DNA from 2 places in the Mycolicibacterium pulveris genome. Region 2 is predicted to be linked to the other one. Evidence: riboswitches for the same ligand, from Rfam matches in the RefSeq annotation. Region 2 holds a riboswitch; the other holds the start of a gene.
What was found. Region 2 has a riboswitch for cobalamin ahead of metE (5-methyltetrahydropteroyltriglutamate--homocysteine S-methyltransferase). Riboswitches for the same ligand answer to the same signal wherever they lie in the genome.
Positions count from the first base shown of each region.

Region 1: it holds a riboswitch for cobalamin, as region 2 does, so the genes downstream of both, G6N28_RS22585 (FecCD family ABC transporter permease) here and metE (5-methyltetrahydropteroyltriglutamate--homocysteine S-methyltransferase) in region 2, are expected to answer to the same signal.

Region 1 covers NZ_AP022599.1:4,654,578-4,662,202, forward strand. Annotated here, with positions in the region: gene G6N28_RS22550 (CapA family protein) at 1-134, shown strand, start outside; gene G6N28_RS22555 (SDR family NAD(P)-dependent oxidoreductase) at 195-896, shown strand; gene G6N28_RS22560 (acyl-CoA thioesterase domain-containing protein) at 934-1,755, shown strand; gene G6N28_RS22565 (CBS domain-containing protein) at 1,765-2,592, opposite strand; gene G6N28_RS22570 (flavin monoamine oxidase family protein) at 2,714-4,069, opposite strand; gene G6N28_RS22575 (dihydrofolate reductase family protein) at 4,171-4,734, shown strand; gene G6N28_RS22580 (hypothetical protein) at 4,731-5,078, opposite strand; cobalamin riboswitch at 5,198-5,390, shown strand; gene G6N28_RS22585 (FecCD family ABC transporter permease) at 5,549-6,562, shown strand; gene G6N28_RS22590 (ABC transporter ATP-binding protein) at 6,559-7,353, shown strand; gene G6N28_RS22595 (ABC transporter substrate-binding protein) at 7,359-7,625, shown strand, end outside.
Region 2 covers NZ_AP022599.1:2,575,778-2,583,402, forward strand. Annotated here, with positions in the region: gene G6N28_RS12425 (hypothetical protein) at 66-317, shown strand; gene glgX (glycogen debranching protein GlgX) at 326-2,452, opposite strand; gene G6N28_RS12435 (enoyl-CoA hydratase/isomerase family protein) at 2,563-3,363, shown strand; cobalamin riboswitch at 3,396-3,600, shown strand; gene metE (5-methyltetrahydropteroyltriglutamate--homocysteine S-methyltransferase) at 3,710-5,992, shown strand; gene G6N28_RS12445 (isochorismatase family protein) at 5,985-6,536, opposite strand; gene G6N28_RS12450 (hypothetical protein) at 6,557-7,625, opposite strand, start outside.

The DNA of each region.
Region 1 (7,625 bases), 2.1 Mb from region 2:
CGCGGCGGATGCGCCTGGAACACGTGCTCCGCGACGACGCCGAGTGGTTGCGCACGACGCTCGAACAGGCGAGCCGCCGGTTCGGCACCGCCGTCCGCCGCACCGGGGACGGCACCCTGCTGGTGGGCGGCTAACTTCTACGGTCGGGCCGATCTGCGCCCTGACATCCTCGAAGAGTGGAAGGAACACACTGAATGAAGACGGCGGTCGTCACCGGAGGTGGATCGGGCATTGGACGCGCGGTGGTCGAGCGGCTTCGCGCCGACGGGCACCGGGTGGCGATCCTCGACCTGGCCGCCGGCGACGACGAGTTCGCGCACCGGGTCGACGTGACCGACCGGGCCCAGGTCGACGCCGCGATGACGGCCATCCGCGAGCAGCTGGGCCCGGTGGCGATCCTGGTCAACGCGGCCGGGCTCGACGGGTTCAAGCGGTTCACCGACATCACGTTCGAGGACTGGCAGAAGGTGATCGACGTCAACCTCAACGGGGTCTTTCACTGCACCCAGGCCGTGTTGCCCGACATGATCGAGGCCGGTTGGGGCCGCATCGTCAACGTGTCGTCGTCGAGCACCCACTCCGGTGCGCCCTACATGGCGCACTACGTGGCGGCCAAGTCGGCGGTCAACGGGCTGACGAAGACGCTGGCGCTCGAGTACGGACCGGCCGGAATCACCGTCAACGCCGTGCCGCCCGGCTTCATCGACACCCCGATGCTGCGCAAGGCCGAAGCCGCGGGACACCTCGGCGACATCCAGGCGACGATCGACGCCACGCCCGTGCGCCGAATGGGTAAGCCCGAAGACATCGCCGCCGCATGCGCGTTCCTCGTCTCCGAGGAGGCCGGCTACATCACCGGCCAGATCGTGGGCGTCAACGGCGGGCGCAACACCTGACCGGGGCCGTCGTCGGCGGTTGTGCGAAGATCCGCAAATGAGCACGGAACCGGCGCATTTCACGCTGACCGACGACGGCGCATTCCTACCGACGCGCTTTGCGCAGAGCCATTGGGGCGACGATCACCTCAACGGTCCGGCGGTCGTCGGTCTGGTCGCTCGGGTACTGGAGAACCACTGCGGGTCCGAGGAGTTCATGCCCGCGCGGTTGACGACCGATTTGTTCAGGGCCGCGCGTGGCGTGTTGACCACCGTCGAGGTGCGCGTGGTGCGCGACGGTCGCCGAGTGCGCAGCGCGGAATGCGATGTGCGCCAAGAGGGTAAGACTGTGGCCCGAGCCACCCTGCTGCAGTACCGCCGCTCCGCACCACCGCCCGGCGAGGAGTGGACCGCGCCCGTTACCGTGCCCGACCCGCCGGTGCCGGACGGTGACGTGCTGCCCTACGTCGGCAGCGAGGAGGCCGGTTGGACGCGCTCACCGGCTGCGCATCAGAACACGTCGCGCAAGTGCTTCTTCAACGACGGAATCGCCGTCGTCGCGGGGGAGAAGAACACCCCGTTCGTGCGGGCGGTGATGACCGCGGAATCGACCAGCCTGGTGACCAACCTCGGCACCAACGGGATCGGCTACATCAACGGAGACCTGACGGTGGCGCTGTCCAGGCTCCCGCTCGACGACTGGCTCGTCGTTCAGGCCGACTCGCATTGGGTGGCCGACGGAATCTCCGTCGGCACCGCGACGCTGTTCGACCATCGGGGCGCCTTCGGGACGGGGCTGGTCACCGCGGTGGCCAACCCGGCCGCGCAGATCGACTTCAGCACCCGGCAATTCCCGATCGCCGAACTCAACTACGAGTGAAGCGACCGATCAGACACCGGGTTCGAAGAGCTTCTGCAGCTCCTTCGGCAGCTGGCTGCGCACCTGCTCGGCCTGCCCGGGGCTGATGCTGTCCAGGACGGTGTTGGCCACCGCGACGAACACCGAAGTTGCCTTGGCCTCATCGATACCCGCCCGCGCGACGAGCTCGGCCTCGATGGACTCCTGCGTGACCGACCGGTCCGGGCCCGGCGGTAACGAGCGCACGTGGGGTTTCAGCAGCGACGGCAGCTGCGACACGAAGTCCTTGGCCTCACCCGCGTTGAGCCGCCGAACCAGCGAGGAGACGACGACGTCGAGGGCCGCGCGCGCCTGGTCGCGGTCGTCGAGGCCGGCTTCCTCATGGACGAGGTTTACCAGCCGGTTCAGCGTGGTTTCGGCGCGCACCAGGCTGCGCCGACGTCCCGGGGCCCGCTCGCTGTCGGCGGGACCGCCCTCGCCGATCTGAGCCTCCACGACTTCGGCGAGCTCCTCGAGGGGAGCGGCCTCGTCGAGGATGAGGTCGTCAAGCGTCACCATGCCGACGATTCGCTCGCCTTCGACGAGCGGGATGCGTCGCACGTTGCGCTCTGTCATCAGCCGCAACGCGTCGGCGGTGTCGTCGCGCGGCGAAAGGGTTAACGGGTTCGGCGTCATCACCTCGGAGATCTTGGTCGAGGCTGCGTCGAGTCCCTGGCCCAACGCGCGCACGGTGAGGTCGCGATCCGTCGCGATGCCGACCAGGCGACCGTCCTGCTGGACAGCCACCGCGCCGATGCGGTTGTGCTCGATGGCACGAGCCGCTTCGAGCACCGAGTCACTGGGTTTGAGAACCACCATTCGGGGGCGTCGATACCAACGTAGAGTCATGTCTTCAGTTATGCCGACCGGGCGCGAAAAACTCTAGGGACCAAAGCAGGACCTCTGAGGGACCAATGGCCCTAAGGCGGGCGCGCTCCGCTCAGAGCGCGGCAAGCACTTCGGCCGCCGCGCGCTCACCCGAGGCCACTGCGCCGTCCATGTAGCCCATCGACTCGACCGCCGTCTCCGCGCCGGCCCAGTGGATCGGCCCCACGGGTTCGCGCAGCGCGTGCCCGTGCGTCGTCCAGGTGTTGGGTGGCAGGAACGCGCCGTAGCAACCGCGCGTCCATTCGTCTGCGGCCCAGACTTTTTCGACATACTCGACGGGTTGAGCGGCCCGCCGCCCGTACATCCGGGTGAAGCAGTCGACGACGGCGCGACGCCGGGCCGCCGGGTCGAGGCGGGCGAACTCGCGCGCCTGGTTGCCTTCGAGAAAGCCGAGCAGGACGCCGGGCTTACCGGAGGGCGGCGAGTTGTCGAAGAACACCTTCACCGGCCCGCTCAGCGAGACCCCCTGACCCGACAACCCGTCGGCGCGCCAGAACGGTTCGTCGTAGACCGCCATGCATTTGATCACCGAGCCGTTGGGCATGCGCTGGGTGAGCTGGTCGCGGTCGGCAGGTAACGGTTCGTCGTAGCTGAGGCGGCCCGCCAGCGCGGGGCTCATGGCCACGATCACCCGTTTGGCCCGCACCGTGGCAGCCTCCGAATCGAGTTCGACGCGGTCGCGGCACCGTATCGAGCGCACCGCGACACCGAGGTGCACCACATCGCCCAGCTCGGCGGCCAGCGCTGTGGAGATCGCCTGCGCCCCGCCGACGATGCGGGTTTGCTGAGCCCCGCCTCGCGTCGAAATAAGTTGTGTCAAACCATGATTAGAGCTGCAATAGGTCAGCAGATGCAGCAGCGAGAGGTCGGCGGCGTCGGCGGCCCACACCGCTTCGCACGCCAGGTTGATGAACGAGCGGCCCAGCGCCGTCCGCACGTGCCGCTGCACCCAGGACGCGACGGTCTGGCGGTCCCACTCCAGTGCCCGCTTGGCCGACCACGGCGCCGCGGGATCGATCCGACGCGCCATCCGCTCCAGCCGCGTCAACGCGATCTGCACGTCGGCCAGCTGCATCGGTCCCGCCTTCGGCACCTCGCCGCGGTACCGGCGGACGCGGCCGTCGTGCTCCCACAATTTGGCACCGGCATCGTGGGTGTCGAAGGTGGCGATGCGGAGCTCGTCGATCAGGGCGCGGATGCGCGTGTGGTTGGGCCCGATCCACTGTCCGCCGACCTCGACAACCGTGTCGCCGAACGGGTCACCGAGGCGGTGGTTCAACGTGCGCCCACCGACGCGGTCGCGGGCCTCCAAGACGACGACGTCGACGCCGGCGCGGCGCAGTGCGCGGGCGGCCGCCAAGCCGGCCAAGCCCGCGCCGATCACCGCGACGTCCGTGTCGATGTGCATGACGCCTCCTGAAGTGGAATCTATCGAAGGTGCACCGCGATGAGTTCCGCTCTGCCCGACGGTCATCAGTGGGGACACCTTTCAAAGGAGGCAACCAGCGCATGCGCAAGCTGATCTACTCGATGACCGCCTCGCTCGACGGTTACATCTCAGCGCCGCGCGGAGAGCACGACGGCTGGGCGGTGCCGGACGAGGAGCTGCATCGGTTCCACAACGACGCGGTGCGGGGGCTCGGCGGGCATCTGCTCGGGCGACGGCTGTATGAGGTAATGACCTACTGGGAGGGTTTCGAGGAACGCGAGCCGGACGCCCCGCAATACGCGCACGAGTTCGCCCGCATCTGGCAGAAGCTGCCCAAGATCGTGTACTCGACCACGCTGACGGAGGTCGAGGGCAACACGACGCTCTCGACCGCGGATCCGGTCACCGAGGTCACGCGGCTCAAACAGGAGCCGGGGGAGCCGCTGGCCGTTGGCGGCGCCGACCTGGCCGCGACGTTGATACGGCACGACTTGATCGACGAGTATCGCGTCTTCCTCGCCCCGACGGCCCTCGGCGGCGGCAAACCCTACTTCACCGCGCTGGACCGACAGATCGCACTCGAGCTGCAGGAGGCGCGAACCTTCGACACCGGCGTCGTCTACCTGCGCTACGCGGCGCGTTAGAAGTGGATGACGCGCGGGCCGCCGCCGCACTCGGGCACGCCGCCGTAGGGCAGACCGCCCTGGATCTGCCCGTTGACCATCGCGCTGCAGGACGCCGTGCGGTGCCAGGAGCCCGGTGCGAACGGGCCGCCCGCGCCGAAGCTCCATGTCTGCGAGTAGAACGAGCCATCGGGGAACGGTTCGCCCAAGCAATACCGTGTCCCGCCCTGTCCTGACTTCTGCCCGCCCGGGCACCAATTGGCCTCGCCGTTGGGAATCTTCGGATCGGGTTGCGCGGCGGCGATCGGAACCGCGACGAACGTCAGCGCAGCGGTTGCCGCGGCGACCGCGAAGAGTCTGATCATGTTTACCCCCGAGAGACGATTGCGGCTCGCCTGCCAGCTCACCGCGGTGTAGTCGATTGTCAGAGGTTAGCTGCTGCAGATCGATGATGGGCAACTTTCGCGCATCGCGGACCTTGATAGGCTCTGCCGCTGAGGGCGGTCGCATCCGTGCCACACGCGGATGCCAGGGAACCCGGTGAGAATCCGGGACTGGCGCGCAGCGGTATGGGAGTTGGACTCGACACAGGTCACTGGAGGCCACGCGGGCCTCCGGGAAGGCGTCGAGTCCGGAACATCCCGAGTCCGAAGACCTGCCGTTCTCGTTGAGTCCACCGGTATCTCGCGTTCAGATACCCCCGGCGTAATGAGGCAGGCTTGCTGATCACCTGGCCACGGTGTCGGATCGGGACGTTGTGCCCGTGACCGTCACCGAGAGAATTTCCGGTCGCGCCCACGAGGCGACTGTTCCCACGGTCCGGCGCGCGCCGTTCCTGGCGCTGACGGCCGTACTCGCCGTTCTCACGACGGCGAGCGTCGTGGTGTCCGTCGCCTTCGGTGCCGAGGACATCGCGCTCACCGACGTGTGGCGTACCGTTGCCGGCCGCCTCACCGGAGGCGCCGTCGACGCGGGATACGACGTCATCATCTGGGACCTGCGGCTGCCGCGCTCGATACTGGCGGCGATCGTCGGCGCGGGCCTGGCGCTGGCCGGTGCGCTGATGCAGGCGCTCGTCCGCAACCCGCTGGCCGAACCGTATCTGCTGGGTGTGTCGGCGGGCGCGGCCGTGGGGGCGACGGCGGTGATCACGCTGGGCGTGTTGTCGGCGCTGGGCATCTGGGCGCTGTCCGGGGGCGCGCTGCTGGGCGCGGTGGTCGCCACGCTGACCGTGTACGCCGTGGCCCGCGCCCAGGGCGGGCTTACCGCGCTGCGCCTGATCTTGTCGGGTGTGGTGCTGTCCTCGGCGTTCATGGCGTGCTCGTCGCTGCTGGTGTTCACCGCCGGTGACCCGCACGCGGCCGAAAGCGTGATGTTCTGGCTGCTCGGCAGCGTCGCCGGAGCGACGTGGGCCAAGATCCCACTCGCGGGCACGGTGGTGGTGATCTCTCTGGTCGGGGCGTTGCTGATCCATTCGTGGCTCGACGCCTACGCCGCAGGAGCGGACACGGCCACGTCGCTGGGCGTGCCGGTGCGCGCGTTGCGCAACGCGCTGTTCGCGATTCAGGCGGTGCTCGTCGGGGTGCTGGTGGCCGTGGCCGGGGGCATCGGGTTCGTCGGGCTCATCGTGCCGCACGCGGCGCGGTTGATCGTGGGAGCCACACATCGCGCGATGCTACCGGTGACCGTCTGTGCCGGAGCGCTTTTCCTGGTGTGGGTCGACGTGATCTCGCGGGAGATGGCCGCACCGCGGGAGATGCCGTTGGGCATCGTCACCGGGCTCATCGGCGCGCCGGTGTTCCTGTTCCTGATGGGCCGCCGCCGATACGAGTTCGGTAACAGCTCATGAGTGCGGCTGTCCTCAGCGCTCACGGGGTCGCGTGCCGGCGGGGCTCAAGAACCGTTGTGGCCGGGGTCGATCTGATGGTGCCCGCCGCGACCCGGCTGGCGGTGGTCGGCCCGAACGGCGCGGGCAAAACAACTCTGCTGCGGGCGCTTTCGGGTCTCGATGCGCCTGTGGAGGGAATGATCCGGATCGACGGCGAGGACTTGTACCGGATGCCGGCTCGGCGCAGGGCGTGCACGATCGCCGTCGTCGGGCAGGAAGAGCGACCGTCGGGCGAGCTGACAGTGGCCGAGGCGGTCGGGCTGGGCCGGACCCCGTATCGAAATCCGTGGTCGGGCACCGTGATCGGGGAACGGGACATCGTCGACGACGCCCTGACCGCGGTCGGACTGGGTGGGTGGGGGGACCGGTCCTGCACGCAGTTGTCGGGCGGTGAGCGCCACCGTGTCGTGCTTGCACGGGCACTGGCTCAGCAGACGCCGGTGCTCGTGCTCGACGAACCCACCAACCATCTCGACGCGGCATGGCGGCTGAGGTTCATGCAGGTACTCGACGATCTCGAGTGCACGGTCGTCGCCGCGATGCACGACTTGGATTTGGTACTGCGCCATTTCGACGCCGTCGCGGTGGTCGCCGACGGCGGCCTCGTCGCCCACGGGCCCCCCACCGAGGTTCTGGACTCCGACCTGCTGTGGCAAGTGTTCGACGTCGCAGGCGATGTCGTCGCCCATCCGACGACGGGCAGGTCTCACCTTCTGCTCACCCACGCCCACCCGGCGGTGCGCCAACGATGAGGAGTATGACAGTGGTACGGAGACTGGCTGGACCGGCTGTCGTCGGCGTGGCGCTGGCGTTGGTGACCGGTTGCGGGTCGCCGAACGCCCCCGCGGCGGCCACCCACACGGTGACGGTCACCAACTGCGGCGAGGAGGTCAGTTTCGAGCAGCCACTGGAACGTTTGTTCGTCAACGACGGCGGGATGATCGCGATCGCGCTGGCCGCCGGGGCGCGCGAGCAGATGGTCGCCGTCAGCTCGATGGCCCGCGACGTCGACGTTCTGCGCATC
Region 2 (7,625 bases):
ACGGAGTTTAACCGTGGCGGCAGTGGGGCAACCGGAGGGGCGTGGAGCCCGAGAACCCCGAGAACATGGAATTCGACGCGTCACCCAACGACACCGGCGGGGTCGAGGACACTCTGCGCCCGATGGAGGCGACGGATTCAGACGACGTCCGAAACGAGGACGGCGACGAGGTCGTCGATCCACCGGAGCAGTGGGCCGCCGCCGACCACATCGCTGCCGAGCCCGAAGGTGAGTCGCTCGACGAGAAGTTGGCCGCCGAGCGACCCGAGGACGGCAGCTCCGAGGACGACGGCTCGATCTTCCCCGTGGTCGAGTAACGCCCGCGTCATTCCAGCGGTGCGTGCAGCACCAGCACCGAGCGTGCCTCGACGCTGACCTTCTCACCCGCCGCGACTTCTGACTGCTCGACCTCGCCCTCGGCGGCGGTGTCGATGACCCGAAGCCACGCTGGTGCGAAATTGCTTGGCGGCGCCGCGAACTCGATCGGCTCGTAGTGGGCGTTGAAGCACAGCAGAAACGAGTCGTCGATCACCCGCTGACCGCGCATGTCCAGATAAGGGATGCCGTGGCCGTTGAGGAACACCGCGATCGACTTGGCGAACCCGCTGTCCCAATCCTCGTCGCTCATGTCCGAGCCGTCCGGCGCGAACCAGGCGATGTCGGGTAGCCCCTCGCCGCCCCCGCGGCCGCGCACGGTGTCCCCGGAGAAGAACCGTCGGCGCCGAAACACCGGGTGCGCGGCGCGCAGCGCCGAGACCGTGCGGGTGAACTCCAACAGCTCGGTGTCGGCGTTCGGCCAGTCGATCCACGACAGCTCGTTGTCCTGGCAGTACACGTTGTTGTTGCCCTGCTGGGTGCGGCCGAGCTCGTCGCCGTGGCTGATCATCGGCACGCCCTGCGACAGCAGCAGCGTGGTCAGGAAGTTGCGCTGCTGGCGGGCCCGCAGCGCGTTGACCTCCTGGTCGTCGGTCGAACCCTCGACGCCGCAGTTCCAGGACCGGTTGTGGCTCTCGCCGTCGTTGTTGTCCTCGGCGTTGGCCTCGTTGTGCTTTTCGTTGTAGGACACCAGGTCCCGAAGCGTGAAGCCGTCGTGTGCGGTGACGAAGTTGATGGACGCGACGGGCCTGCGTCCGGTGTGCTCGTAGAGGTCGGACGAGCCGGTCAGCCGATAGGCGAACTCGTCGAGCGTGGCCGGTTCACCGCGCCAGTAGTCGCGGACGGTGTCGCGGTACTTGCCGTTCCACTCGGTCCACTGCGGCGGGAAGTTGCCGACCTGATAGCCGCCCGGCCCGACGTCCCAGGGCTCGGCGATCAGCTTGACCTGGCTGACCGTCGGATCCTGTTGCACGAGTTCGAAGAACGTCGACAGCCGATCCACGTCGTAGAACTCGCGCGCCAGCGTCGAGGCCAGGTCGAACCGGAACCCGTCGACGTGCATCTCGGTGACCCAGTACCGCAGCGAATCCATGATCAGCTGCAACGAATGCGGGTGCCCGACGTTGAGGCTGTTGCCGGTGCCGGTGTAGTCCATGTAGTAGCGCTTGTCGTCCTCCACCAGCCGGTAGTAGGCGGGGTTGTCGATGCCGCGGAAACTGGCCGTCGGCCCCAGGTGGTTGCCCTCGGCGGTGTGGTTGTAGACGACGTCGAGCAGCACCTCGATGCCGGCTTCGTGCAGCGCGCGCACCATCGCCTTGAACTCCTGCACCTGCCCGCCCGGGTTGGGGCTGGAGCTGTACTTGGAGTCGGGGGCGAAGAAGCCGATGGTGTTGTAGCCCCAGTAGTTGGTGAGGCCCCGCTCCAGCAGCGTGGAGTCGTTGGCGAAGTGGTGTACCGGCATCAACTCGAGCGCGGTGACCCCCAGCTCGGTCAGGTGTTCGATGATCGCCGGATGCGCGACGGCGGCATACGTGCCGCGAATCTGCTCGGGGATGTCGGGGTGCGTCTGGGTCAGCCCCTTGACGTGGGCTTCGTAGATCACGCTGTCGGCGTACTCGTAGCCCGGCGAGCGGTCGTTACCCCAGTCGAAGAACGGGTTGATGACGACGGACTTGGGCATGCTGGCCGCCGAGTCGTCGTCGTTGCGGCTGTCGGGGTCGCCGAAGGTGTAGCCGAACAGCGACTGGTTCCAGTCGAAGTTGCCGTCGATGGCCTTGGAGTACGGATCCAGCAGCAGCTTGTTCGGGTTGCAGCGCAGCCCCTCGGCCGGGTCGTAGGGGCCGTGCACCCGGTAGCCGTAGCGTTGCCCCGGCTCGATGTTCGGGATGAAGCCGTGCCAGACGAACTCGTCGACCTCGGGCAGCATCACCCGCGACTCTTCGAGCCGTCCGGCTCCATTGTCGCTGAAGAGGCACAGCTCCACCTTGTCGGCGACCTCGCTGAACAGCCCGAAGTTGGTGCCGGTTCCGTCGTAGGTGGCGCCGAAGGGATATGCCTTACCGGGCCAGACTTCCAAAATTGCACGCTCCAGTGATCAGTTGACGAGACGATACGGGGAATGCCCAATCGGGCCGCATCGCAATCGCGAAAGCTCGAACGTGCTCGACCGTGAGGAATGCTGAGACGATGCGCACGTATCGGACGTTGCTGACCGCTGTGGACGGCGGCGTGGCGACCATCACCCTGAACCGGCCGCGGCAGCGGAACGCGGTCGGCGACGGCATGCGGGAGGAACTCGCCGACGCGTATCGCAGCTGCGAGCGTGACGACCGGATCCGGGCGGTGGTGCTGACCGGCACCCCGCCGGCGTTCTGCGCGGGCGCGGACCTGTCGTCGGGCGAAGACACGTTCGCCCGGCCCGGCGAGGGCTTCAGCGCGGCGGGCATCGACGTGCCCGCATGGACGCTGAGCAAGCCGGTGATCGCCGCCGTGAACGGACACGCCATCGGGCTGGGGTTGACCCTGGCGTTGCAGTGCGACATCCGGTTCTTCGCCGCCGACGCCCGTTACGGGGTGGTTCAGGTGCGACGCGGCGTGGTCGGTGACGCCTACTCCCACTGGGTGCTGCCGCGGCTGGTCGGCATCGCCAACGCCGCCGAGATCCTGTTGACCGGAGCCACTTTCGACGGTCGACGCGCGGTCGAGCTGGGGCTGGGCAGCCGGGTCCTGGACGCCGACGACGTCCTCGCCGCCGCGCTCGAAATGGCGCACGACATCGCCGACAACACCGCACCGATGTCGGTGGCCGCCAGCAAGCGGCTGCTGTGGGACTCGTTCGATCTGGACCGCGCCGCCGTCGGTCGCCGCGAAACCGAGATCCACCTGCGGCTGATGGCGCACGACGACGCGCGTGAAGGGGTGCGCGCGCACCTGGCCGGGCGGCCGCCGCGGTGGACGGGAAGGCCGGTGGACCCCACCGTCGGATAGGCTGGACCATGCAGCTGGTCTGCCGACGCCGAGGTTTGGCGGCGGCATCGAGCCACCCGCCTCGACGAGATGGGTGGCGAGAGGGAACCCGGTGGGAATCCGGGACTGTCCCGCAGCGGTGTACAGGAACGACCGCCGTCAACGGCACTGGCCCATCGGGCTGGGAAGCGACGGTCAGTAGGGGCACTTCGGTGCGCGCCTGTGAGTCCGAAGACCTGCCAGCTGTACCGGACGCGCCGCGTCCGGTGGTTCATCGCCTCGCGGAATGGGCAGTGGCCGAAGCGGTGTAGCCGCGTTCGGTACGCGTCCCCCGGCGATGACCATCACGCCGTAAAGAGGACGAAGCATGACCGCAACACCTTTCACCGCCACCATTCTCGGATCGCCCCGCATCGGCCCGAACCGGGAACTCAAGCGTGCCCTGGAGAAATACTGGGCGGGCAGCATCGAGCGGGCCGAACTCGAAGCCGTGGCCGCGACGCTGCGCCGCCAGACCGCCGAATCGCTTGCCGCAGCGGGGTTGGACTCCATTCCGGTGAACACGTTCTCCTACTACGACCACGTGCTCGACACCGCGGCGATGCTGGGTGCGCTTCCGGCACGCGTCGCCGACATCGCCGACGATCTCGACCGCTACTTCGCGGCGGCCCGTGGCACCGACGAGATCGCCCCGCTCGAGATGACCAAGTGGTTCGACACCAACTACCACTACATCGTTCCCGAGCTGGCGCCCGGCACCCGGTTCTCGCTCAACCCCGCCAAAGTGCTGGCCGAGCTGAAAGAAGCCAGCGCGCTTGATGTTCCGGCCCGGCCGGTCGTCGTCGGCCCGATCACGTTCCTGGCATTGTCGAAAGCGGTGGACGGCCCCAGTAACATGATCGCACCTATCGAGCGCCTCGACGAGCTCGTCGCCGTCTACGCCGAACTGCTGCAGCTGCTCGCCGATGAGGGTGTCGGCTGGGTGCAGCTCGACGAGCCCGTGTTGGTGACCGACATTCTGGATAACGTCGCGGAGTTGGCGGACCGCACGTACGCAACGCTCGGCCGCGTGGCCAGGCGGCCGTCGCTGTTCGTGGCGACCTACTTCGGCGAATTCACCGACGCACTGCCCGCGCTGGCCCGCACCCCGGTGGAGGCGATCGGCGTCGACCTGGTAGCCGGGGGAGTGTCCGCGGTGGCCGCGGTTCCCGAGTTGGCAGGCAAGACACTGGTGGCCGGCGTCGTCGACGGCCGCAACGTGTGGCGCACCGATCTGGAGAACGCGCTGGCTGCACTGGCCAAGCTGTCGGGATCGGCTGGCAGCGTGGCGGTTTCGACGTCATGCTCGACGCTGCACGTACCCTACTCGCTGGACGCCGAGGACGACATCGACCCCGCGGTGCGCGGCTGGCTGGCGTTCGGCGCCGAGAAGGTCACCGAGGTGGTGACGCTGGCGCGGGGGCTCCGCGACGGCCGCGACGCGATCGAGGCCGAAGTCGCCGCCTCCAACGCAGCGATCGCATCTCGGCGCTCGGACCCGCGCTTGACCAACAAGCCTGTGCGGTCACGGATCTCGTCGATCACCGCGTCGGGGTCCCAGCGGGGACCCGCCCAGGCGCGGCGGGCCGCGCAGAACGAGCGGCTGAACCTGCCGCTTCTGCCGACGACGACCATCGGGTCCTATCCGCAGACGCCGGCCATCCGCGGGGCCCGTGCCCAGCTGCGCTCCGGCAAGATCGACCGCACCGAATACGAGCGGCGGATGAAGGCCGAGATCGCCGATGTGATCCGGCTTCAGGAAGAACTAGGCATCGATGTGCTGGTGCACGGCGAGCCTGAGCGCAACGACATGGTGCAGTATTTCGCCGAGCAGCTCGACGGCTTCCTGGCGACCCAGAACGGGTGGGTGCAGTCCTACGGCAGCCGGTGCGTGCGCCCGCCGATTCTGTTCGGCGACGTGGCGCGGCCGAAACCGATGACCGTGGACTGGATCATTTACGCGCAGTCGCTGACCGACAAGCCGGTCAAGGGAATGCTCACCGGCCCGGTGACCATCCTCGCGTGGTCGTTCGTGCGGGACGACCAGCCGCTGGCCGACACCGCCGCGCAGGTGGCGCTGGCGATCCGCGACGAGACGGTGGACCTGCAGACCGCGGGCATCACGATCATCCAGGTGGACGAGCCCGCGCTCCGGGAGCTGTTGCCGCTGCGCAGCAAGGACCAGGACGCCTACCTGAAGTGGGCCGTGGACGCGTTCCGGCTCGCCACCTCGGGCGTCAGCGACACCACCCAGATCCACACTCACCTGTGCTACTCGGAGTTCGGCGAGATCATCGGCGCGATAGCCGATCTCGACGCCGATGTCACCTCGATCGAAGCGGCACGGTCGCACATGGAGGTGTTGGACGACCTGAACGCCGCCGGGTTCGCCAACAGCGTCGGGCCCGGCGTATACGACATCCACTCACCGCGGGTGCCCAGCACCGAGGAGATCGCCGACAAGCTGCGCGAGGCGTTGCGTGCGGTTCCCGCAGAACGGCTTTGGGTCAACCCGGATTGTGGGCTCAAGACCCGCCAGCCGGACGAGGTGACCGCGTCGCTGCGCAACATGGTGGCGGCCGCACACCAGGTGCGCGCCGAGATCAGCTGATCTGTACGCCCGCGGCGCGCAGGTCCCCGACGGCTTGTTCGGTCGTTTCCGGTGCCACACCGGCGGTGTAGTCCAGCAGTACCCGCGTGGTGAAACCGGCCTCGGCCGCGTCGGCGGCGGTGGCCCGCACACAGTGGTCGGTGGCGATTCCGACCACGTCGACCTCGTCGACACCGCGTTGCCGGAGCCAGTCGGCGAGCGGAGTGCCGTCGTCGTCGGTCCCCTCGAAGCCGCTGTAGGCCGCCGAGTAGTGGCCCTTGCGGAACACGGCTTCCACGGGGCCGGCGTCGAAGCCCGGATGGAATTGCGCGCCCGGCGTGTCGGCGACGCAGTGGCGCGGCCAGGACACCTTGTAGTCGGGGTTGTCGGAGAAGTGCTCGCCCGGGTCGATGTGAAAGTCCTTGGTGGCCACGATGTGCGCGTAGTCGGACCGGTCGGCAAGCAATTGGGTCACCTTGCGTGCCACCTCGGCACCCCCGGTCACGGCCAGCGAGCCGCCCTCGCAGAAGTCGTTCTGCACATCGACGATGATCAGCGCTTTCATACTTCAACCGTAGCGCCGATTCAGCCGCCGAAGAGCAGATACAGCCCGGTGAAGGTGTAGCCGACCATCACCAGCATCATCGCCAGCTGACCGGTCAGCTGATGGCCCGCGGGCAGCAGGCGCAGCGCGCGGTCGTGGGCGGCGATCACGCCTGCGACGTGGCCGGCCAGCACGCAGCCGACCTTGATGGTGGCCAGCAGCGAAGGATGAAGGGACAGTACGTAGTTGACCTCAGCATCCAGGCCGAACAGCAGGATGATCGTCTGCTGGCCGCGTTCCACCAGATAGGTCAGGTAGTGCGCGAACACGTAGCCGATCACGATCGGGATCAGCGAATGCGCCATCTGCCCGGGCAGCGCACGGCGTTGCGGGCGGTCGACGCCTCCCGTCGCGACGGCCGCCGACCAGAACGTCGCGGCGACCACCCCGATGAACAGCAGCAGGCCCGCAGTCTGGATCGCGGTGGCGGTCAGGGCGGACGTGGCGTACTCGTCGACGAGGTTGCGCCAGCGTGGCTGCGCCGAAAAGCTGTCGAACGCCGTCGATCCCAGCAGCACCGCCAAGATCGCGACGACGCCGGGCCGGATCGGCAGCGACGGCAGATTGTCGAACGGGTTGCCCAGCGCGACCAGGCCGGTGCGGGGATCGCGCCGCCACGGCGACAGCCGCGACACAGTGATGCTGTACACCTCGAACGGGTCGGCGCGGCCGTACCAGCGCGGACCGAACAGCAGCCCACCGGCCAAGGTGACGACCAGATAGATCAGTAGCCAAATCCTGATGGCGCCAAGCGATCCGGGGTCGGGGCTGGCGAGCTCGAGCCACACGAACGCGAACAGGCCCAGCGCTGCAGGCCAGTAGCCCAGCGCCGCCGGATAGGCGCGGCCCAGCGAGCGCCAGCCCAGCAGCCGGTGCACTGCCCGAACCGGTGAGATCGCCCGCCACACCGGCCCGGCCACCAGCGACAGCGCCACCAGACCCACCCACAGCAGCACGTAGAACACACCGGGCAGCGGATTGACCGCGTCCTGCGGCCCGATGATCGACGCCACCGCCACCCATACGGCGAACAGCAGCCCGGCCAGCGCG